2 linked regions of the Nonomuraea africana genome follow. The protein of the gene in region 1 binds, or shares a complex with, the protein of each later gene. Links are inferred from orthologs where the notes say so. Each region holds a gene or a part of one and is shown in the gene's direction. Other genes may lie near its edges. The genes, in order: H4W81_RS20105 and smc.

The links.
Region 2: the proteins of H4W81_RS20105 (region 1) and smc are in contact, whole or in part, in a crystal structure (PDB 3ZGX), measured with the Bacillus subtilis proteins. The link is inferred for Nonomuraea africana from one-to-one orthologs.

The regions. Positions count from the first base shown.
Region 1 is NZ_JADBEF010000001.1:4,244,603-4,252,905, reverse strand. The notes cover bases 1,716-4,706. They hold H4W81_RS20105 (segregation and condensation protein A), read left to right. Parts: upstream 1,716-2,800; coding sequence 2,801-3,613; downstream 3,614-4,706. Other genes in these bases: scpB (SMC-Scp complex subunit ScpB), read left to right, coding at 4,329-4,706; H4W81_RS20110 (ParA family protein), read left to right, coding at 1,863-2,804; H4W81_RS20115 (site-specific tyrosine recombinase XerD), read left to right, coding at 1,716-1,756. Also shown: H4W81_RS20125 (CTP synthase), read left to right, coding at 1-237; H4W81_RS20120 (NUDIX domain-containing protein), read left to right, coding at 234-836; more of H4W81_RS20115, read left to right, coding at 851-1,715; more of scpB, read left to right, coding at 4,707-4,922; H4W81_RS49395 (pseudouridine synthase), read left to right, coding at 4,919-7,042; aroH (chorismate mutase), read left to right, coding at 7,109-7,468; H4W81_RS20085 (prephenate dehydrogenase), read left to right, coding at 7,465-8,303. UniProt on the Bacillus subtilis protein: Participates in chromosomal partition during cell division. May act via the formation of a condensin-like complex containing Smc and ScpB that pull DNA away from mid-cell into both cell halves.
Region 2 is NZ_JADBEF010000001.1:5,928,932-5,938,510, reverse strand. Bases 3,440-7,706 are described here. They hold smc (chromosome segregation protein SMC), read left to right. Parts: upstream 3,440-3,786; coding sequence 3,787-7,506; downstream 7,507-7,706. Other genes in these bases: ftsY (signal recognition particle-docking protein FtsY), read left to right, coding at 7,630-7,706; H4W81_RS47665 (hypothetical protein), read left to right, coding at 3,440-3,610. Outside these bases: rnc (ribonuclease III), read left to right, coding at 1-71; mutM (bifunctional DNA-formamidopyrimidine glycosylase/DNA-(apurinic or apyrimidinic site) lyase), read left to right, coding at 73-900; H4W81_RS28155 (MFS transporter), read right to left, coding at 848-1,996; H4W81_RS28150 (LysR family transcriptional regulator), read left to right, coding at 2,076-2,954; H4W81_RS28145 (acylphosphatase), read left to right, coding at 2,947-3,225; more of H4W81_RS47665, read left to right, coding at 3,416-3,439; more of ftsY, read left to right, coding at 7,707-8,739; H4W81_RS48820 (hypothetical protein), read left to right, coding at 8,831-8,953; H4W81_RS28130 (tetratricopeptide repeat protein), read left to right, coding at 9,010-9,579. UniProt on the Bacillus subtilis protein: Required for chromosome condensation and partitioning.

The DNA.
Region 1 (8,303 bases):
AACGCCTACCGCGAGCAGCTGGAGAAGGTCGGCCTGGTCTTCTCGGGCCTGTCGCCCGACGGCCGCCTGGTGGAGTACACCGAGCTGCCCGCCGAGACGCACCCGTTCTTCATCGGCACCCAGGCCCACCCCGAGTTCCGCTCCCGCCCGACCCGGGCGCACCCGCTGTTCAAGGGCCTCATCAGCGCCTCGCTGGTCTTCGCCGACACCCGCTCCCCCAAGGCGGCAAAGAAGTGAGGATCGAGGATCTGCCCGAGGAATGGGCGGTCGTCGACTCCAAGGAGCACTTCAAGGGCTACGTGATCGGCGTGCGCACCGACACCGTGCGCATGCCGCGCGACGAGGTGGCCGACCGCGACTACGTCGTCCACCCGGGCTCCGTCGCGGTTCTCGCGCTCGACGAGCACGACCGCGTACTGCTGATCAGGCAGTACCGGCACCCGCCGCGACACCTGCTGTGGGAGCTTCCCGCCGGGATCCGCGACGTCCAGGGCGAGCCGCTGGTCGCCACCGCCGCCCGCGAGCTGGCCGAGGAGGCGGGCTACCGCGCCGAGACCTGGCACACCCTCGTCGACCTCTACACCTCGCCCGGCATGTCGGACGAGCGGGTCCGCGTCTTCCTGGCCCGCGACCTGTCGAAGACCGAGTCCGACTTCGTGCACCGGCACGAGGAGATCGACATGCCGCTGGAGTGGGTGCCCCTGGCCGACGCCGTGGAGAAGGCGCTCATGGGAATGATCCACAATTCCCCTGCCGTGGCCGGTATCCTCGCCGCGTATGCGGCTTCGGTCGAGGGATTCGCCCTGTTGCGGCCCGCCGACGCCCCGGAGGCGTGACAGGAGGACTCTCAGTGGAGGCGGTGCTCTCCAGCTACCTCGCCCATCTGGCGGTGGAGCGGGGCCTGGCTGCCAACACGCTCGCCTCCTACCGCAGAGACCTGCGCCGCTACGTCGACCACCTCAAGGCGCGCGGCAGGGTCACCTTCGGTGAGGTGGGCGAGGCCGACGTCCTCGCCTTCCTCGCCGTGCTGCGCGAGGGCGACGGCGACCATCCCGCCCTGGTCGCCAGCTCGGCGGCCCGTGCCGTCTCCGCCGTCAGGGGGCTGCACAGGTTCGCCCTGCGCGAAGGCGTCGCGGGCCACGACCCCGCCCACGAGGTCCGCCCGCCGCGCCAGCTGCGCCGCCTCCCGAAGGCCATCGGCGTCGCCGAGGTCGAGCGGCTCATCGCCGCCTCGGGTCCCGACGGCGCGCCGCTGACCCTCCGCAACCGCGCCCTGCTCGAGCTGCTGTACGGCACGGGCGCGCGCATCTCCGAAGCCGTCGGCCTTGCCCTCGACGACCTCGAGGAGGAGCAGGTACGGCTGCGCGGCAAGGGCGGGCGCACCCGCGTCGTGCCCGTCGGCCGCTTCGCCAGGCAGGCGCTCGACGCCTACCTCGTGCGGGCCAGGCCGTCCCTGCTGGCCCACGGCCGCGGCACCCCCGCCGTCTTCCTCAACGCCCGCGGCGGCCGTCTCACCAGGCAGGGCGCGTGGGAGGTGCTCCAGGCCGCCGCCGAAAGGGCCGGGCTCGAGGGCATTTCGCCGCACGTCTTGCGGCATTCGTTCGCAACTCACCTCCTTGACGGCGGCGCGGACGTTAGGGTGGTCCAGGAACTCCTCGGCCACGCCTCGGTGACGACCACCCAGGTCTACACCCTGGTGACGGTTGACAAGCTCCGCGAGGTCTACGCCGCGGCGCACCCTCGCGCTCGACAGTGATCTATAGTCTTTGCGTCGTGCGGCGTGCCTTCTTGCCGCCTAAGTGCTGACGCCATAGTGTCCGTCCGGACGGTCCGGTTCGGGACCGTCAGGGAGGTTCGAGCTGGTGACTGTGACCGCCAACGGTTCGACCCCGGGGACCCCCGAGAACCCCTGGGGTGACACGAAGACCAACACGCCCGCTACCGGCGTGAATCTGGGCCCCACCAGGCGACCTCGCCCGGTGTTCCCTGAGCCGCTGCCGCGCGAGACGCACGGCCCGGCCAGGGTGGTCGCGATGGTCAACCAGAAGGGCGGGGTCGGCAAGACCACCACCACCATCAACCTGGGCGCCGCGCTCGTCGAGTGCGGCCTGAAGGTCCTGCTCGTCGACTTCGACCCGCAGGGCGCGCTGTCGGTGGGGCTCGGCATCAACCCGCTCCAGCTCGACATGACGGTCTACAACCTGCTGATGGACCGCACCGTCACCGCCGAGGACGTGCTGCTCGAGACCGGCGTCGAGGGCCTCGACCTGCTGCCGAGCAACATCGACCTGTCCGCGGCCGAGGTCCAGCTCGTCACCGAGGTGGCCCGCGAGCAGGTGCTGGGGCGCGTGCTCAAGCCGCTGCTGCCCTACTACGACGTGTGCCTGATCGACTGCCAGCCCTCGCTGGGCCTGCTCACGATCAACGCGCTCACCTGCGCCCACGGCGTCATGGTGCCGCTCGAATGCGAGTTCTTCGCGCTGCGCGGCGTCGCGTTGCTCATGGACACCATCACCAAGGTGCAGGAGCGGCTCAACGACGAGCTCGAGATCGAGGGCCTGCTGGCCACCATGTACGACGCCCGCACCCTGCACGGCCGCGAGGTGCTCGCCCGCGTCGTGGAGGCCTTCGGCGACAAGGTGTTCCACACGGTCATCAACCGGACCGTGCGCTTCCCCGACGCGACCGTCGCGGGTGAGCCCATCACCACCTTCGACCCCTCCTCACTCGGCGCGAACGCCTACAGGGAGCTGGCCCGCGAGGTGCTCTCGCGCTGGCCGCAGCCTGCCACAATGGCGAGGTGACTTCCACCGAGCAGCAGGGCTTCCAGGTCCATCTGGACGTCTTCGAGGGGCCTTTCGACCTGCTGCTCGGCCTGATCTCCAAGCACAAGCTCGACATCACCGAGGTCTCCCTCTCCCAGGTCACCGACGAGTTCATCGCCTACATCAAGTCGCGCGGGCCCGAGTGGGACCTCGACCAGACCAGCCACTTCCTGCTCGTCGCGGCCACGCTGCTCGACCTGAAGGCGGCCAGGCTGCTGCCCACGGGCGAGGTCGAGGACGAGGAGGACCTCGCGCTGCTGGAGGCGCGCGACCTGCTGTTCGCGAGGCTGCTGCAGTACCGGGCCTACAAGGAGGTCGCCAAGGTCTTCTCCGGGCTGATGGCGGAGGAGGCGCTGAGGTTCCCCAGGTCAGTCCCCATGGAGCCGCAGTTCGCCAACCTGCTGCCCGAGCTGGTCCTCGGCATCGGCCCCGAGCAGCTGGCGCGCATCGCCGCCAAGGCGTTCACCCCCAAGCTGCCGCCGACGGTCAACGTCGGGCACATCTACCAACCTCTGGCCAGCGTCAGGGAGCAAGCCGCTATCCTGGTCCAGCGGTTGCGGCGCATGCGAAGGGCCACCTTCAGGACCCTGGTCGCCGACTGCGAGGGCACCTTCGAGGTGATCGCCCGCTTTCTGGCCGTACTCGAGCTGTTCAGGGAGTCGGCCGTCAGCTTCGAGCAGATCGAGCCGCTGGGTGATCTGCACGTGACCTGGACCGGCGCCGACGACGGAGACGTGTCGGTGGGCGACGACTACGAAGAGAGCGCGGAGAAGGCTGCAGATGAGTGAGTTCCCGTCTCCCAGGGACCCGTCGCCGTCCGAGCGTCTGGCGGGGGAGGAGGGTGGCTCGGCGGAGGAGAACGTACCCGCCTGGGCCCGCCTGCCCGGCTCGGCCATCTTCGGCGGCCCGCCTTCGAAGGACGACGACCGCCCGGGGGAAGCCGGCCCGTCGACCCCCCGGCCACAGGAGCACGCGACCCCCACCACCCCGGCCCCTGAGTCCGCCGACGACCCCGAGGCCACGTGGGCCCCTGAGGGGGACCCGCATGTCGAGGCCCCTCCGGCTCCCGAGGCCGCTCCTCGCGTCGAGGTTGGTGAGAGTCCCGATGCCGCCCGGACCTCCGAGGGCGCCTGGGCCCCTGAGGGCGCCTTAGCTCCTAACATCGCTCAGAGCCCTGAGGCCGCCCACACCTCCGAGACGGCAAGCCTCATGCCTGAGGATCCTGAGGGTGTCTCGGCTGCTGGTGTCTCGGTGCCCGGCGTCACGGTCCCCGGTGTGACGGTCCGCGATGTCACGGTCCCCGGTGTGACGGTCCCCGATGTCTCACTCCCCGGTGTTTCGGATCCCGGGGAGTCGGATCTCGAGATCCCGGTCTCCGGGCGGGCTGCGACCCCCTTCGACGGCACTCCGTCTCTCTCCGGCGACGGCCATGGGGCTGGGTCCGCCGTGCTGGGGGGTTTCTCCTGGGACGGCAAGGGGGCGGCCGCCGGTCGTCCAGAGGAGATGGCCGGTTCCGACGTGGCACCCTCCGACGATGCGGTGCAGACCGAGCAGGGCCCCGAGTTGCGGGCGGCGCTGGAGGCGATCCTGATCGTCGTCGACGAGCCCGTGGCCGCGATGACGCTCGCCCAGGTGCTCGAACGTCCCACGCACGAGATCGAGACGGCGCTCCGCGCGCTGTCGGCGGAATACTCCGACGCCGGGCGGGGTTTCGACTTGAGAGAGGTGGCAGGCGGCTGGCGGTTCTACACGCGCGCCGACTGCGCCCAGCTGGTCGAGCGGTTCGTCCGCGACGGCCAGCAGGCACGGTTGACCCAGGCCGCGCTGGAGACCCTCGCGGTCGTGGCCTACCGGCAACCGGTGAGCCGCGCCCGAGTCGCCGCCGTGCGCGGCGTCAACAGCGACGGCGTCATGCGGACGCTGGTCGCCAGGGGGCTGGTCGAAGAGGCCGGCACCGATCCGGAGAGCCAGGCAGTGCTCTACCGGACAAGCTCCTACTTCTTGGAGCGACTGGGCCTGAAGAGCATCGACGAGCTACCTGAGCTCGCGCCCTTCCTGCCCGACGACGTGGAAAACCTTGAGGAGACAACGAAGTGATCAACAGGCGCAGCACCCCGTCCGGTGATGGACGCGGTCGTGGACGCACCGGCGGTTCCCGGGGTGGCAACTCCAGGAGCGGCGCGAGCGGGCGTCCCGCCTTCCGCTCCGACGACAGGCGCGACTCCCGTCGCGACGACAACCGCGGCGGACCCCGTCGCGACGACTTCGGCGGCGCACCCCGCCGCGACGACACCGGCGGGGCTTCCCGCCGTGACGACTTCGGTGGGACCTCCCGCCGTGACGACTTCGGTGGGGCTTCCCGCCGGGATGACTTCAGTGGCGGCGCGCGCAGGGAGGGGTCCGGCGGCGGTGCTCGCCGGGACGACTTCCGTGGTGGCGCCCGCCGCGACGACAGCAGAGGCGACTTCGGCTCCGGCCGTGACTCGCTGCGCGCGGACCGCGGTGGGGCGCGCGCCAGGTACGGCAGCCCCGCAGGCCCCGGCCGCGACGACCGCGGCGGACAGGGCGGCTTCCGCGGAGACCGCGGCGGCGCAGAGCGCGGCGGCTTCCGTGAGGATCGCGGCGGCCAGGGTGGTTTCCGCGCGGATCGCGGTGGCGCGGAGCGCGGCGGTCAGGGCGGTGGCTTCCGTTCGGAGCGCGGCGGCCAAGGCGGTGGTTTCCGAGAGAATCGCGGGGGCCAGGGTGGTTTCCGCGCGGATCGCGGTGGCGCGGAGCGCGGCGGTCAGGGCGGCGGCTTCCGTTCGGAGCGCGGCGGCTACCAGGGCGAGCGCGGGGGCCAGGGTGGTTTCCGGGGCGAGCGCGGTGGTTACGGCAGGGGCGGCGACGAGCGCGGCGGCTACCGTGGCACGAGCGACCGTGGCGGTAACGAGCGCGGCGGTAACGAGCGCGGCGGTAACGAGCGCGGCGCCGGTGAGCGCGGCGGGTTCCGTGAGCGGCGTGACTTCGGTGGCGCGCGCCAGGAGCGCGGCGGCTACGGCGACAGCCGGGGCTTCCGTGACGACCGCCCGGGCTCCAGGGATGAGCGCGGCGGTTCCAGGGACGAGCGCGGGTTCCGCGGCGCCGGCGACGACCGGCGCGGGTTCGGCGGCTCGCGTGAAGGCGGCTTCCGTGAAGGCGGCTCGCGTGAAGGCGGCTCGCGTGAAAGCGGCTTCCGTGAAAGCGGCTCGCGTGACGAGCGCGGTGCGCTGAGGGCCGGTCGGGGTGGCCGGCGTGATGACGGGTCCAGGGCCCGTTACGGCAGGCGCGAGGAGCCCCAGACGATCGGCCGTCCCGCGTCCAGGCGCGACGAGCCGGGCCGTACCGGCAGGACGCAGACGATCGGCGGCGGCGCCAAGGGCAAGAAGAACGTCTTCAAGACCGCCCGCCAGCCCGTGCGCGACCGCGACTTCTACCCCGAGGGCTACACCGACGAGCGCGACACCACCGAGGTGCCGGGCGGCGTGCGGCTGCAGAAGGTGCTCGCCCAGGCGGGCGTGGCCAGCAGGCGCGCGTGCGAGGAGATGATCGGCGACGGCCGCGTCACCGTGAACGGTCAGGTCGTCAGGAGGTTCGGCGCGAAGGTCGACCCCGCGACGCAGGTCATCCACGTGGACGGCAAGCGCATCCCGACCGCTCCCGACCTGGTCTACTACGCGCTGAACAAGCCCATCGGCGTCATCTCGACGATGGAGGACCCGCAGGGTCGTCCGTGCCTGGCCGACTTCGTGCAGGAGTTGGCCCCGCGCCTGTTCCACGTGGGCAGGCTCGACACCGAGACAGAGGGCCTGCTGCTGCTCACCAACGACGGCGAGCTGGCCAACAGGCTGACGCACCCGAGCTACGGCGTGCAGAAGAAGTACTGGGCGAAGGTGCCAGGGCCGATCCCGCGTGACCTGGGCCGCAGGCTCAAGAAGGGCATCGAGCTCGAGGACGGCCTGGCCAAGGCCGACCACTTCGAGATCGTGCAGGAGCACGGGCAGCAGGCGCTGGTCGAGATCGTGCTGCACGAGGGCCGCAAGCACATCGTCAGGCGCATGCTGGAGGAGTCCGGTCACCGCGTGATCGACCTGGCCAGGATCGAGTTCGGCCCGGTCAAGCTGGGCCGTACCAAGCCTGGCACGATCAGGGCGCTCAGCCTCAAGGAGGTCGGCGACCTCTACGCGGCGGTCAAGCTGTAATCTGGCCGCACGCAGGAGCCCGCGCACACCGTGCGCGGGCTCCGAACCATATGAAGGGGATGTGACATGGTGCGGGCGATCCGCGGGGCGATCCAGGTCGAGGCCAATGACCGCGACGCGATCATCAGCGGGACCACCGAGTTGGTGTCGGCGGTCATGGAGCGCAACCAGCTGACCACCGACGAGGTGATCAGCGTGCTGTTCACCGCGACGCCCGACCTGACCGCGGAGTTCCCCGCATTGGCCGCGCGCAAGCTCGGCTTCCACGACGTGCCACTGATCTGCTGCACCGAGATCGACGTGCCGAACGCGCTGCCGAGGGTGGTGCGGCTGATGGCGCACGTGGAGACCGACCGGCCGCGCGCCGAGATCCAGCACGTCTACCTGCGCGGCGCGACCGTGCTACGTCAGGACATCGCCCAGTGAAACTCGACACCGTTCTCGTTCTCGGCACCGGCCTGGTCGGCACGTCGATCGGTCTCGCGCTGCGCCAGCGTGGCGTGACCGTGCTGCTCGCCGACCGCGACCTGGGCGCCGTACGGCTGGCCAGGGAGATGGGCGCCGGTCAGGAGTGGCGTCTCGGCGACCCGGTCGACCTGGCCGTCGTCGCGGTCCCGCCCGACCACGTGGCCACCGAGCTGCGCGGCCTGCAGCAGCGCGGCGCGGCCCGCTTCTACACCGATGTGGCCAGCGTCAAGGCCAGGCCGATCGCCGCGGCGGCCGAGCTGGGCTGCGACCTGAGCACCTACGTCGCCTCGCACCCCATGGCGGGCAGGGAGAAGGCGGGCCCGGGCGCCGCCAGGGGAGACCTGTTCCTCGGCAGGCCGTGGGCGCTGTGCCCGACGGAGGAGGCCACCGAGGAGGCCAGGCAGGCGGTGCTGCGGCTGATCGAGCTGTGCGGCGCCAACCCGGTCGAGGTGGCCGCGGAAGACCACGACAGGGCGGTCGCCGTCGTCTCCCACGCCCCGCACGTGGCCGCCTCGGCGGTGGCCGCGCGCCTGGCTGACGCCTCCGACGTGGCGCTCGGCCTGGCGGGTCAGGGCGTGCGCGACGTGACGCGGATCGCGGGCGGAGACCCCGGCCTCTGGCTCGGCATCCTGTCGGGCAACGCCGCTCCCGTGGCCGACGTGCTGGAGGCCGTCTCGCGCGACCTGGCCGAGGCGGCCACGGCGCTGCGCGCGCTGGCCGAGGGCGACGACAGCGCGGCCCCCGAGGTCACCGAGCTGCTCAAGCGCGGTGTCGCGGGACACGGCAGGATCCC
Region 2 (9,579 bases), 1.7 Mb from region 1 along the record:
AGGCGGCCGAAGCGGCCTGGACCCGCATCAGGGCGCGCAGAGAGCAGCGCGAGAGCCAGCCGGCGGGCTGAGGTGCCTGAGCTTCCCGAGGTCGAGGTCGTACGCCGGGGTCTGGCCGCATGGGTGACGGGGCGCACGATCGGCGCGGCCGAGGTGCTGCACCCGCGCGCCGTGCGGCGCCAGATCGGGCCGTTCCTCGTCGCGGGGCGCACGATCGTCTCCGCCGAGCGGCGCGGCAAGTACCTGTGGCTGCCGCTCGACGGCGACGAGGCGATCCTCGCCCACCTCGGCATGAGCGGCCAGCTGCTCGTGGTCTCGCCCGACTCCGCGCTCGAGAAGCATCTCAGGGTACGGCTCGCATTCGCCGACGGCGGCAACGACCTGCGCTTCGTCGACCAGCGCACCTTCGGGCACGTCATGCTGACCTCGCTGGTCGGCGGCGTGCCCGAGCCGATCGCGCACATCGCCCCCGACCCGTTCGAGGCGGCCTTCGACGACGACGTCTTCGCCAGCAGGCTCAGGGCCAGACGCACCGAGATCAAGCGGGCGCTGCTCGACCAGTCGCTGATCAGCGGGGTCGGCAACATCTACGCCGACGAGGCGCTCTGGCTGGCCAGGCTGCACTGGTCGCGCTCCACCGAGACGCTCACCAAGCCCAAGATCGCCGAACTGCTCGCCGCGGTCCGCCAGGTCATGGGTGCCGCCCTCCAGCAGGGCGGCACCTCCTTCGACAGCCTCTACGTCAACGTCAACGGCGAGAGCGGCTACTTCGACCGCTCCCTCGAGGCGTACGGCAGGCGCGATCTGCCGTGCTCTCGGTGCGGCACCCCGATCAGGCGCGAGGCGTTCATGAACCGGTCGTCGTTCTCCTGCCCCAGGTGCCAGCGTAAGCCGCGGTGAGCAGGGCCAGCGCGGCCCCGAACCACATGACCGCGCTGGGCGAGGCGGCGTCCACGATCGTGCCGCCGAGCAGCGCGCCGAGCGCGATGGCGGCGTTGAAGACCGACGAGAGCATGGCCATGCCCGCCTCGCCGCCGCCCGCCCTGACCACCCAGAGCTGGCCCGTCACCGAGACGCCGCCGTAGGAGACGCCCCACAGCAGGAGCATCGCGGCGCCCACCAGCGGCATCCCCATGGTGGAGACGGCGATCAGCACGGCGAGCACCACCATGACCTGCCTGGGCCCGCGCGCGGCCTGGCCTCCTGAGCCGAAGTTGCCGAGCACGCCCGCGACGCCGTACGCGAGGAGGAGGCCGCTGATCAGCGCGGGCCCCGCGCCGGAGACCTGCTCGAGGAACGGGCGGATGTAGGTGTAGGCGGCGAAGTGGCCCGTCACGACGAGGGCGGTGGCGACCAGGGCGGTCCTGAGCGCGCTGTCGCGCCAGACGGCGAGCAGTTGGGCCGGCCGTACCGCCTGGGTGGCAGGCAGCGGCGGCAGCAGCAGGGCCAGCGCGGCCAGGACCACGACGGCGAGCACGGCCACCGCCACGAACGCCATCCGCCACCCGGCCAGTGACAGGATCAGCGTTCCCGCCGGCACGCCGAGCACCGACGCCACGGAGACGCCGCCCGCGATCATCGCGGCGGCCCTGCCGACGTGCCGTTCGGGCATCAGCCGCGCGGGGAGGGTGGCGGCGAACGCCCAGAAGCCTCCGATGCTCACCCCGACCAGCACCCTGGCGACCAGCATCACCGCATACGTGGGGGAGTAGGCGGCCAGGAGGTTGGCGCCCGCCAGCAGGGCCATCAACGCGATCAGCACGATCCGCCGGTCGAGCCGTCCGGCCACGACGGTCAACAGGGGCGCGGAGAGGGCGGCGACGACTCCGGGCGCCGACATGGTCAGCCCTGCCACGCCGTCGGAGACGCCCAGCGTGGAGCCGATGGGCGTCAACAGGCCCACGGGGAGCATCTCGCTGGTCACGATCGTGAAGGTGCCCACCGCGACGGTGGACACAGCCGCCCACGGCACGCGGGCGGTCTCGGTTGTCGTCATGCTGCCAGCGTTCTGCGCCGGGCCTGCGGGAACAATGACGAAGATCGAAGCCTTGGTTTAGTCAGGCTAAGGAGTCGTGATGGAGTTCAGAGAGCTGGAGTGCTTCGTCGTGCTCAGCGAGGAGCTGCACTTCGCCAGGGCCGCCGAGCGGCTCTACCTGTCGCCGGGCCGGGTCAGCCAGCTGGTGCGCGCGCTGGAGACCCGCATCGGCGCCAGGCTGTTCGACCGGACGAGCAGGAGGGTACGGCTGACGCCGCTCGGCGAGCGCTTCCTCGCCGACCTGCGCCCCGCCTACGAGGGCCTGGCGCTGGCGGTCACCAGGGCGACGTCGGCCGCGCGGCTGGTCGAGGGCGTGCTGCGGGTGGGCTTTCTCGGCACGCCCACCGAGGTGGTCACCAGCACGGTCAGGGAGTTCGAGCGGCGAAACCCCGCCTGTGAGGTGGAGCTGGTCGAGGTGCCGATGGCCGACCCGTTCGGCAAGCTGCGCGCGGGCCGGGTGGACGTGAGCTTCACCCTGCTGCCCGTGGACGAGCCCGACCTGGAGACGGGGGCGGGGCTGAACAAGGTCCCGATGCAGGTGGCGCTCTCGCGGCGGCACCCGCTGGCGGACCGGGCAAGCATCGAGGCGGAGGAGCTGGCGGAGCTGCCGCTGGTCGGGCTGGACGACCCCGCGCCGCGCAGGTGGCGCGAGCTCGTCGCACCCACGGCCACGCCGATGGGTCGTCCCATCCCGTCGGCGGGTACGGTCTCCACCAGCCAGGAAGGCCTGACACAGGTCGCGCTGAACAGAGGCGCCATGCTCTTCTGCACCCCGACGGCCGCCTATCACGGGCGGCAGGACGTCAGGTTCGTGCCCGTCGTCGGCCTGCCCGACTCGGTGCTGGGTCTGGTCTGGCGCAAGGAGGGCGAGACGGCGGCGGTGCGCGCGTTCCAGCAGGCAGGAGTAGATCATGAGTGAGGATGTGCGGCTGACCGCCTGGGTGCGCGGACGCGTCCAGGGGGTCGGCTTCCGCTGGTGGACCAGGGCCAGGGCGCTGGAGCTCGGCCTGGTGGGCTGGGCGCGCAACACCGCCGACGGACGGGTCGAGGTGGTGGCCGAGGGGCCCAGGGAGTCGGCCGTCAAGCTCCTGGAGCTGATCAAGGGTTGCGACACACCCGGCCGGGTCGATGGAGTTGTGGAACGCTGGAGTGAAGCCCGAGGTAGTTTGAGGGGCTTTGTAGAGCGGTAGCCCTTCCGTCAAACGGTCCAAATGGGGTATATTTATATGTCGGGAGTGCCCGTCGGTAGTTCTGTGCGGTTCGTTCGACTTGACCGCCCACACTGCCGGTGCGACTCTTGTTAGGTACCACGCGCACCCCTCCCGCGGAACACGAAGTGCGCGAACCAGTCTGGTCACTCAGCGTGGAGGACCCTTTACCATGGCGAAGGCTCTACTCGGCCACGTCGGCGGTCCTGACCCTCGAATGGTCTCGGAGATGCGCCGCTTGCAGCAGCGAATCCGCGACCTGGAGGCAGAACTTACCCGGCTCCAGGCCCAGAATGACGCTCTTGCAGCGCAAACCCGCGATGAGGCGTTCAGCCGACTGCAGGAGCGCGAGCCGGCTCTCACCTGAGAGGTCGGAACGCGACATCAGGGACGTCTCGAAGAGGCGTCCCTCGTTATTTTTTCGGCCCCCTTTCGTTGGGGGTCTTTTTACTGTCCACCCGCCGGCCCGACTGCTGTGACCGGCGTGGGGCGGCGCGTGCCAGTAGGCTTTTCCGCAGTCGGTTCCGGGGAGGGCAGCGTTCGGTGTACCTGAAGACGCTCACGCTGCGTGGATTCAAGTCCTTCGCCTCCGCCACCGCCCTCCGCTTCGAGCCCGGCATCACCTGTGTGGTGGGGCCCAACGGCTCGGGCAAGTCCAACGTGGTCGACGCGCTGGCGTGGGTCATGGGCGAGCACAGCGCCAAGTCGCTGCGCGGCGGCAAGATGGAGGACGTCATCTTCGCCGGCACCTCCAGCAGGCCGCCCCTGGGCAGGGCCGAGGTCACGCTGACGATCGACAACTCCGACGGCGCGCTGCCCATCGACTACACCGAGGTGACGATCAGCCGCCTGATGTTCAGGTCGGGGCAGAGCGAGTACGCGATCAACGGCGACACCTGCCGCCTGCTCGACATCCAGGAGCTGCTGTCCGACTCGGGCATCGGCCGCGAGATGCACGTCATCGTCGGGCAGGGGCAGCTCGACGCGGTGCTGCACGCGGGTCCCGAAGACCGGCGGGCCTTCATCGAGGAGGCCGCGGGCGTCCTGAAGCACCGCAAGCGCAAGGAGAAGGCGCTGCGCAAGCTCGACGCGATGCAGGCCAACCTGACCCGCGTCCAGGACCTCGCCACCGAGCTGCGCCGCCAGCTCAAGCCGCTGGGCCGGCAGGCGGAGATCGCCCGCAAGGCCGCCGTCATCCAGGCCGACCTGCGCGACGCGCGGCTGCGGCTGCTCGCCGACGACGTGTGCATCCTGCGGGAGACCCTCGCGAAGGAGGCGGCAGACGAGGCGGCCATCCTGACGCGGAGGGCGCAGGTGGAGGCCGAGCTGGCCGAGGGGCAGCGGCGCGAGGAGGCGCTGGAGGCGTCCGAGGCCGAGGCGCAACCGCGGCTGAGCGCCGCCCAGGAGACCTACTTCAGGCTCGCCTCGCTGCGCGAGCGCTTCATCGGGCTCGAGCACCTGGCCGCCGAACGCCACAGGCACGCGCTCGACGCGGCGGCCATCGAGCGGCGCGGCCGCGACCCCGAGGAGCTGGAGCGGGAGGCCGCCGAGGTCCGCGAGCAGGAGCTGGAGCTGGCGGCCGCGCTGGAGCAGGCGCGCGAACTGCTCGAAGTGGCCGTGGCCAGGCGCGAGGAGGCCGAGGCCGCGCTCGACGCCGAGGAACGGCGGCTGGCCATGGCCGCGCGTGCGGCGGCCGACCGGCGCGAGGGGCTGGCCAGGCTGCGCGGGCGCGTCGAGTCGGCGCGCAGCAGGGCGCGCGCGGCCGAGGACGAGATCGGCAGGCTGACCAGGTCCCTCTCCGAGGCCGAGCAGCGGGCCGAGCGGGCGCGCGAGGATCTCGAGGCGCACGAGGGCGACGAGCCCGCCGTCGATCCCGCGCTCGCCGAGGAGCTGGCGGCGGCGCAGGCCGCGGTCGAGGAGGCCAGGGCGCTGGCCGAGGCGGCGCGTGAGGTCGTGGAGCAGGCCAAGGAGGCGCTGGCGGGCCCGCGCGCGGCCCTGCAGGCCGCCAAGTCGGCGGTCGGTACGGCCCGCGCCGCCGACCAGGAGGCGCAGCGCGCGGTCGCGGCGCTCGACGCCCGTCGTGAGGCGCTGGAGCTGGGTCTTTCCAAGGGGGCCGACGGCGGCGCCGCGCTGGTGGCGGCGGAGCTGTCGGGGGTGCTCGGGCCGCTGGCCGCGTCGATGACGGTCAGCCAGGGGTTCGAGGTGGCCATCGCGGCCGTGCTGGGCTCGGTCGCCGAATCGGTGGCGGTCGAGTCGGTCGGCGCGGCGGTGGCGGCGCTGGAGCACCTGAGAGCCAAGGAGGCAGGCCAGGCCACCCTCCTCGTGGCGAGCTCTCCCGGAAGCGCGGGCTCTCCTGGGAACGCGGGCTCTCCTGGGAACGCGGGCGCGGCCGGGGCGCGGGCCGTGCTGCCTGGCACGGCGCGGTGGGCGGTCGAGCTGGTCGGTGTGCCCGACCACCTCAGGGCGGCGGTCGACCACCTGCTCGCCGACGTGGTCGTCGTCCAGGATCTCGACGACGCCCGCGCGCTCGTCGAGACGCACCCCGAGCTGCGGGCCGTCACGCAGGCCGGCGACCTCGTCGGCGCCTGCCTTGCGGTCGGCGGCTCCGCGGGCGGCACCTCGGTGCTCCAGGTCAGGGCGGCGCTCGACGACGCGATCGCCGACCTCGAGGAGGCCAGGGAGTGGGCCGAGCGGACCGTGGTCGTGCTGGAGGAGTCGGCCCATGCCGAGCAGGCCGCCCAGGCGGCGCTGGAGGCCGCGCAGTCGCACGTCAACGAGGCGCAGAGCGCGGCAGGCAGCGCGCAGGCGGGGGTGAGCGCCGCCCAGGGCGCGCTCGACCAGGTCAGGGCGCGCCAGCGGGAGGCCGACCAGGCGAGCGCGGCGGCGGCCAGGCGGCTGGCCCAGCTGGGCGCGGCGGCCAAGGCGGCGGCCGACGAGGCCGAGCGCCTCGCGGGCGGGGTGCGGGCGGCGCAGGAGGCGCGCGAGGAAGGCTTGGCCGAGCTCTCGGAGCTGGAGATCGAGCTCGCCGAGGCCGAGTACGCCCAGGAGCTCGAGACCGAGCCGACCACCGAGGTGCGCGACGAGCTGGCCGCGACCTGCCAGGTGGCCAGGCAGGGCGAGATGGAGACCAGGCTGCAGGTCCGCACCGCCGAGGAGCGGGTCAAGGGCATCGCTGGCCGGGCCGAGGGCCTGGTGCGGGCCGCCCAGCGCGAGCGCCAGGAGCGGCTGACGGCCGCGGCGCAGCGTGAGCGGCGCAGGAGGCAGGCCGTGGTGGCCGAGGCCGTGGCGCGAGGGGCCAAGCAGGTGCTGCAGGCGCTGGCCGTCTCGGTCGAGCGGGCGGCGCGCGAGCGTGACGAGGCCGACCTGGCCAGGGTGGCGATCGACGCCGAGCTGAAGCAGGTCAGGGTCAGGGTCCGTGAGCTGAGCCAGGAGCTCGACAAGCTGGTCAACAGGGTCCACGGCAGCGAGGTGGCCAGGACCGAGCAGCGGCTGCGGCTCGAGCAGCTGGAGCAGCGGGCGCTGGAGGAGTTCGGCGTCGAGGCCGAGGCGCTGGTCGCCGAGTACGGCCCGGCGGCCCCGGTGCCCGGCGATCCTCCCGTGCCCTACGTCAGGCACGAGCAGGAGAAGCGCATGCGCGCCGCCGAGCGCCAGATGAACCAGCTCGGCAAGGTCAACCCGCTCGCGCTGGAGGAGTTCGCCGCACTGGAGGAGCGCCACGCGTTCCTGAATTCGCAGCTGGAGGATCTCAAGAAGACCAGGCGCGAGCTGATGACCGTGGTGCAGGAGGTCGACAACCGGGTCGAGCAGATGTTCTCCTCCGCCTACGAGGACGTCGCCCGCGAGTTCGAGCAGATCTTCACCAGGGTGTTCCCCGGCGGCGACGGACGGCTCGTGCTGACCGACCCCACCGACATGCTGACCACCGGCATCGAGGTGGAGGCCAGGCCGCCGGGCAAGAAGGTCAAGCGGCTCTCGCTGCTGTCGGGTGGCGAGCGGTCGCTGACGGCCGTGGCGTTCCTGATCTCGATCTTCAAGGCCAGGCCCTCGCCGTTCTACGTCATGGACGAGGTCGAGGCGGCCCTCGACGACACCAACACGCAACGGCTGCTGACGCTCTTCGAGGAGCTGCGGCAGAGCTCCCAGCTGATCGTCATCACGCACAACAAGCGCACGATGGAGATCGCCGACGCCCTCTACGGCGTCTCGATGCGCGGTGACGGCGTCACGCAGGTCGTCTCCCAGCGACTTCGCGAAAAGGTCTGACGCGCCCGAGGTGGGTCGTAAGGCGTGACCATCCCGGACGATCTGGAAAACTGGGTGGTTGTGAGCGACTACCTCGGCATCATCGTGATCGTGGTCGTCGTCGCCCTCTTGGCGGCCGGCGGCATGTTCTTCCTGTTCAGGCCGCGCGGAAAGGCCGCGCCTCCGCCGGTCCAGCCGCCTGAGGTGAAGCCCGCCCCCGAACCGCAGGTCAAGCCGCCTGCGCCGGAGGAAGAGGGCACCACCACCACGGTGCCGCCCCCGGCCAAGCCGGCCGAGACCATGGTCAAGCCGCCGGAGCTGGAGGTCCCTCCGCCGTCCGCCGGCCGGATGGTGCGGCTGCGCTCGCGCCTGGCCCGCTCGCAGAGCACCCTCGGCAAGGGCCTGCTGGAGCTGCTGTCCAGAGACCGGCTCGACGACGAGGTCTGGGACGAGATCGAGGAGCGCCTCATCACCGCCGACGTCGGCATCGCGCCGACCCAGATGATGGTGGAGGAGCTGCGCACCAAGGTCAAGGTGCTCGGCACCCGCACCCCTGAGGAGGTGCGCGGCCTGCTGCGCGAGGAGCTGCTCAAGCAGATCGACCCCGAGCTCGACCGCACCCTGCACGTCGCCAAGCACGGCGAGCGTCCCGCGGTCGTGCTGGTCGTCGGCGTCAACGGCACGGGCAAGACCACGACCACCGGCAAGCTGGCCCGCTCCCTGGTCGGCGACGGCAAGCAGGTCGTGCTCGGCGCGGCCGACACCTTCCGCGCCGCGGCGGCCGACCAGCTGCAGACGTGGGGCGACAGGGTGGGCGCCGAGGTCGTGCGTGGCCCCGAGGGCGGCGACCCCGCCTCGGTGGCCTTCGAGGCCACGGCCAAGGGCATCGAGGACAAGGTCGACGTGGTCATCGTCGACACCGCGGGCAGGCTCCACACCAAGACCGGCCTGATGGACGAGCTCGGCAAGGTCAAGCGCGTCATCGAGAAGAAGGCGACGGTCGACGAGGTCCTGCTCGTCCTCGACGCCACGACGGGCCAGAACGGCATGCGCCAGGCCCAGGTCTTCGCCGAAGTGGTGAACATCACGGGCATCGCGCTGACCAAGCTCGACGGCACGGCCAAGGGCGGCATCGTCATCTCGGTGCAGCGAGAGCTCGGCGTGCCGGTCAAGCTGGCGGGTCTCGGCGAGGGTCCCGACGACCTGGCGCCCTTCGACGCCGAGGTGTTCGTCGACGCCATCCTGGGTGACTGACCAGGCGAATATTTCGCTTCTGGAGCGACAGTAGGGAGACCTGTAGGGAAATGTCCCTTACCGGTCGGGGGGTTGTGAGTAGACCGTTCCCGTGTTGATATTGGGCGATCGTTTGTCATTGATCCCGAAAGAGGACCGCATGAAGAAGGTCGTTGTTCACAAGCCGGGCACGGTCAAGCTGACCGGTGCCGCGACGCCGAAGCACGCGGCCTGACCAAGGCTGAGGGAGTCGGTGCCTACGGTGAGGGCATCGGCTCCCTTCCGCATCTCATGAACCAGATCGTTCTTGACGCCGATCGGCGGTTGCGCGGTCCGTACACGCTGGCCAGTGGGCTGCTGCACGTGCTCGTGCCGGAGGCGCTCGCGCGCTGGCCCGAGCTGGTCCACGCCCACGACATCGAGATCAGGGCCGCCGCTCCCGGGCTGAGGGAGCTGGTGCCGGCCCGGCGGTCGTCGCTGGCCGACCGCGTGGCGCAGGAGGAGCGCATCCTGGTGCCCGCGCCCCGCCGCACGTTGCGGCTGGCCAACGGGCTGGCCGAGTTCGTCCGCGACCACCTGGGCCGCGGCGGGCCCCTGACGGTCACGGTCGCCAACGCGGGCGAGGCCGACGCGACCGACACCGAGTTCCTGGAGGTGCTCGGGCGCAGGGTGCCCGCGCAGCTGCTGGTGATCGCCGACGGAGCGAGCACGCCCAGGGAAGGCACGCTGCCGCTCGACACCGACCGCTACCGCAACGAGGGCTTCCACCACGCGATGGCCGAGGCGGGCGCGCTGCTGCTGCCCGAGCTGGCCGAGGACTCGGAGGAGTGGTGGACAATCCTGCACCGGACCACCACGGCC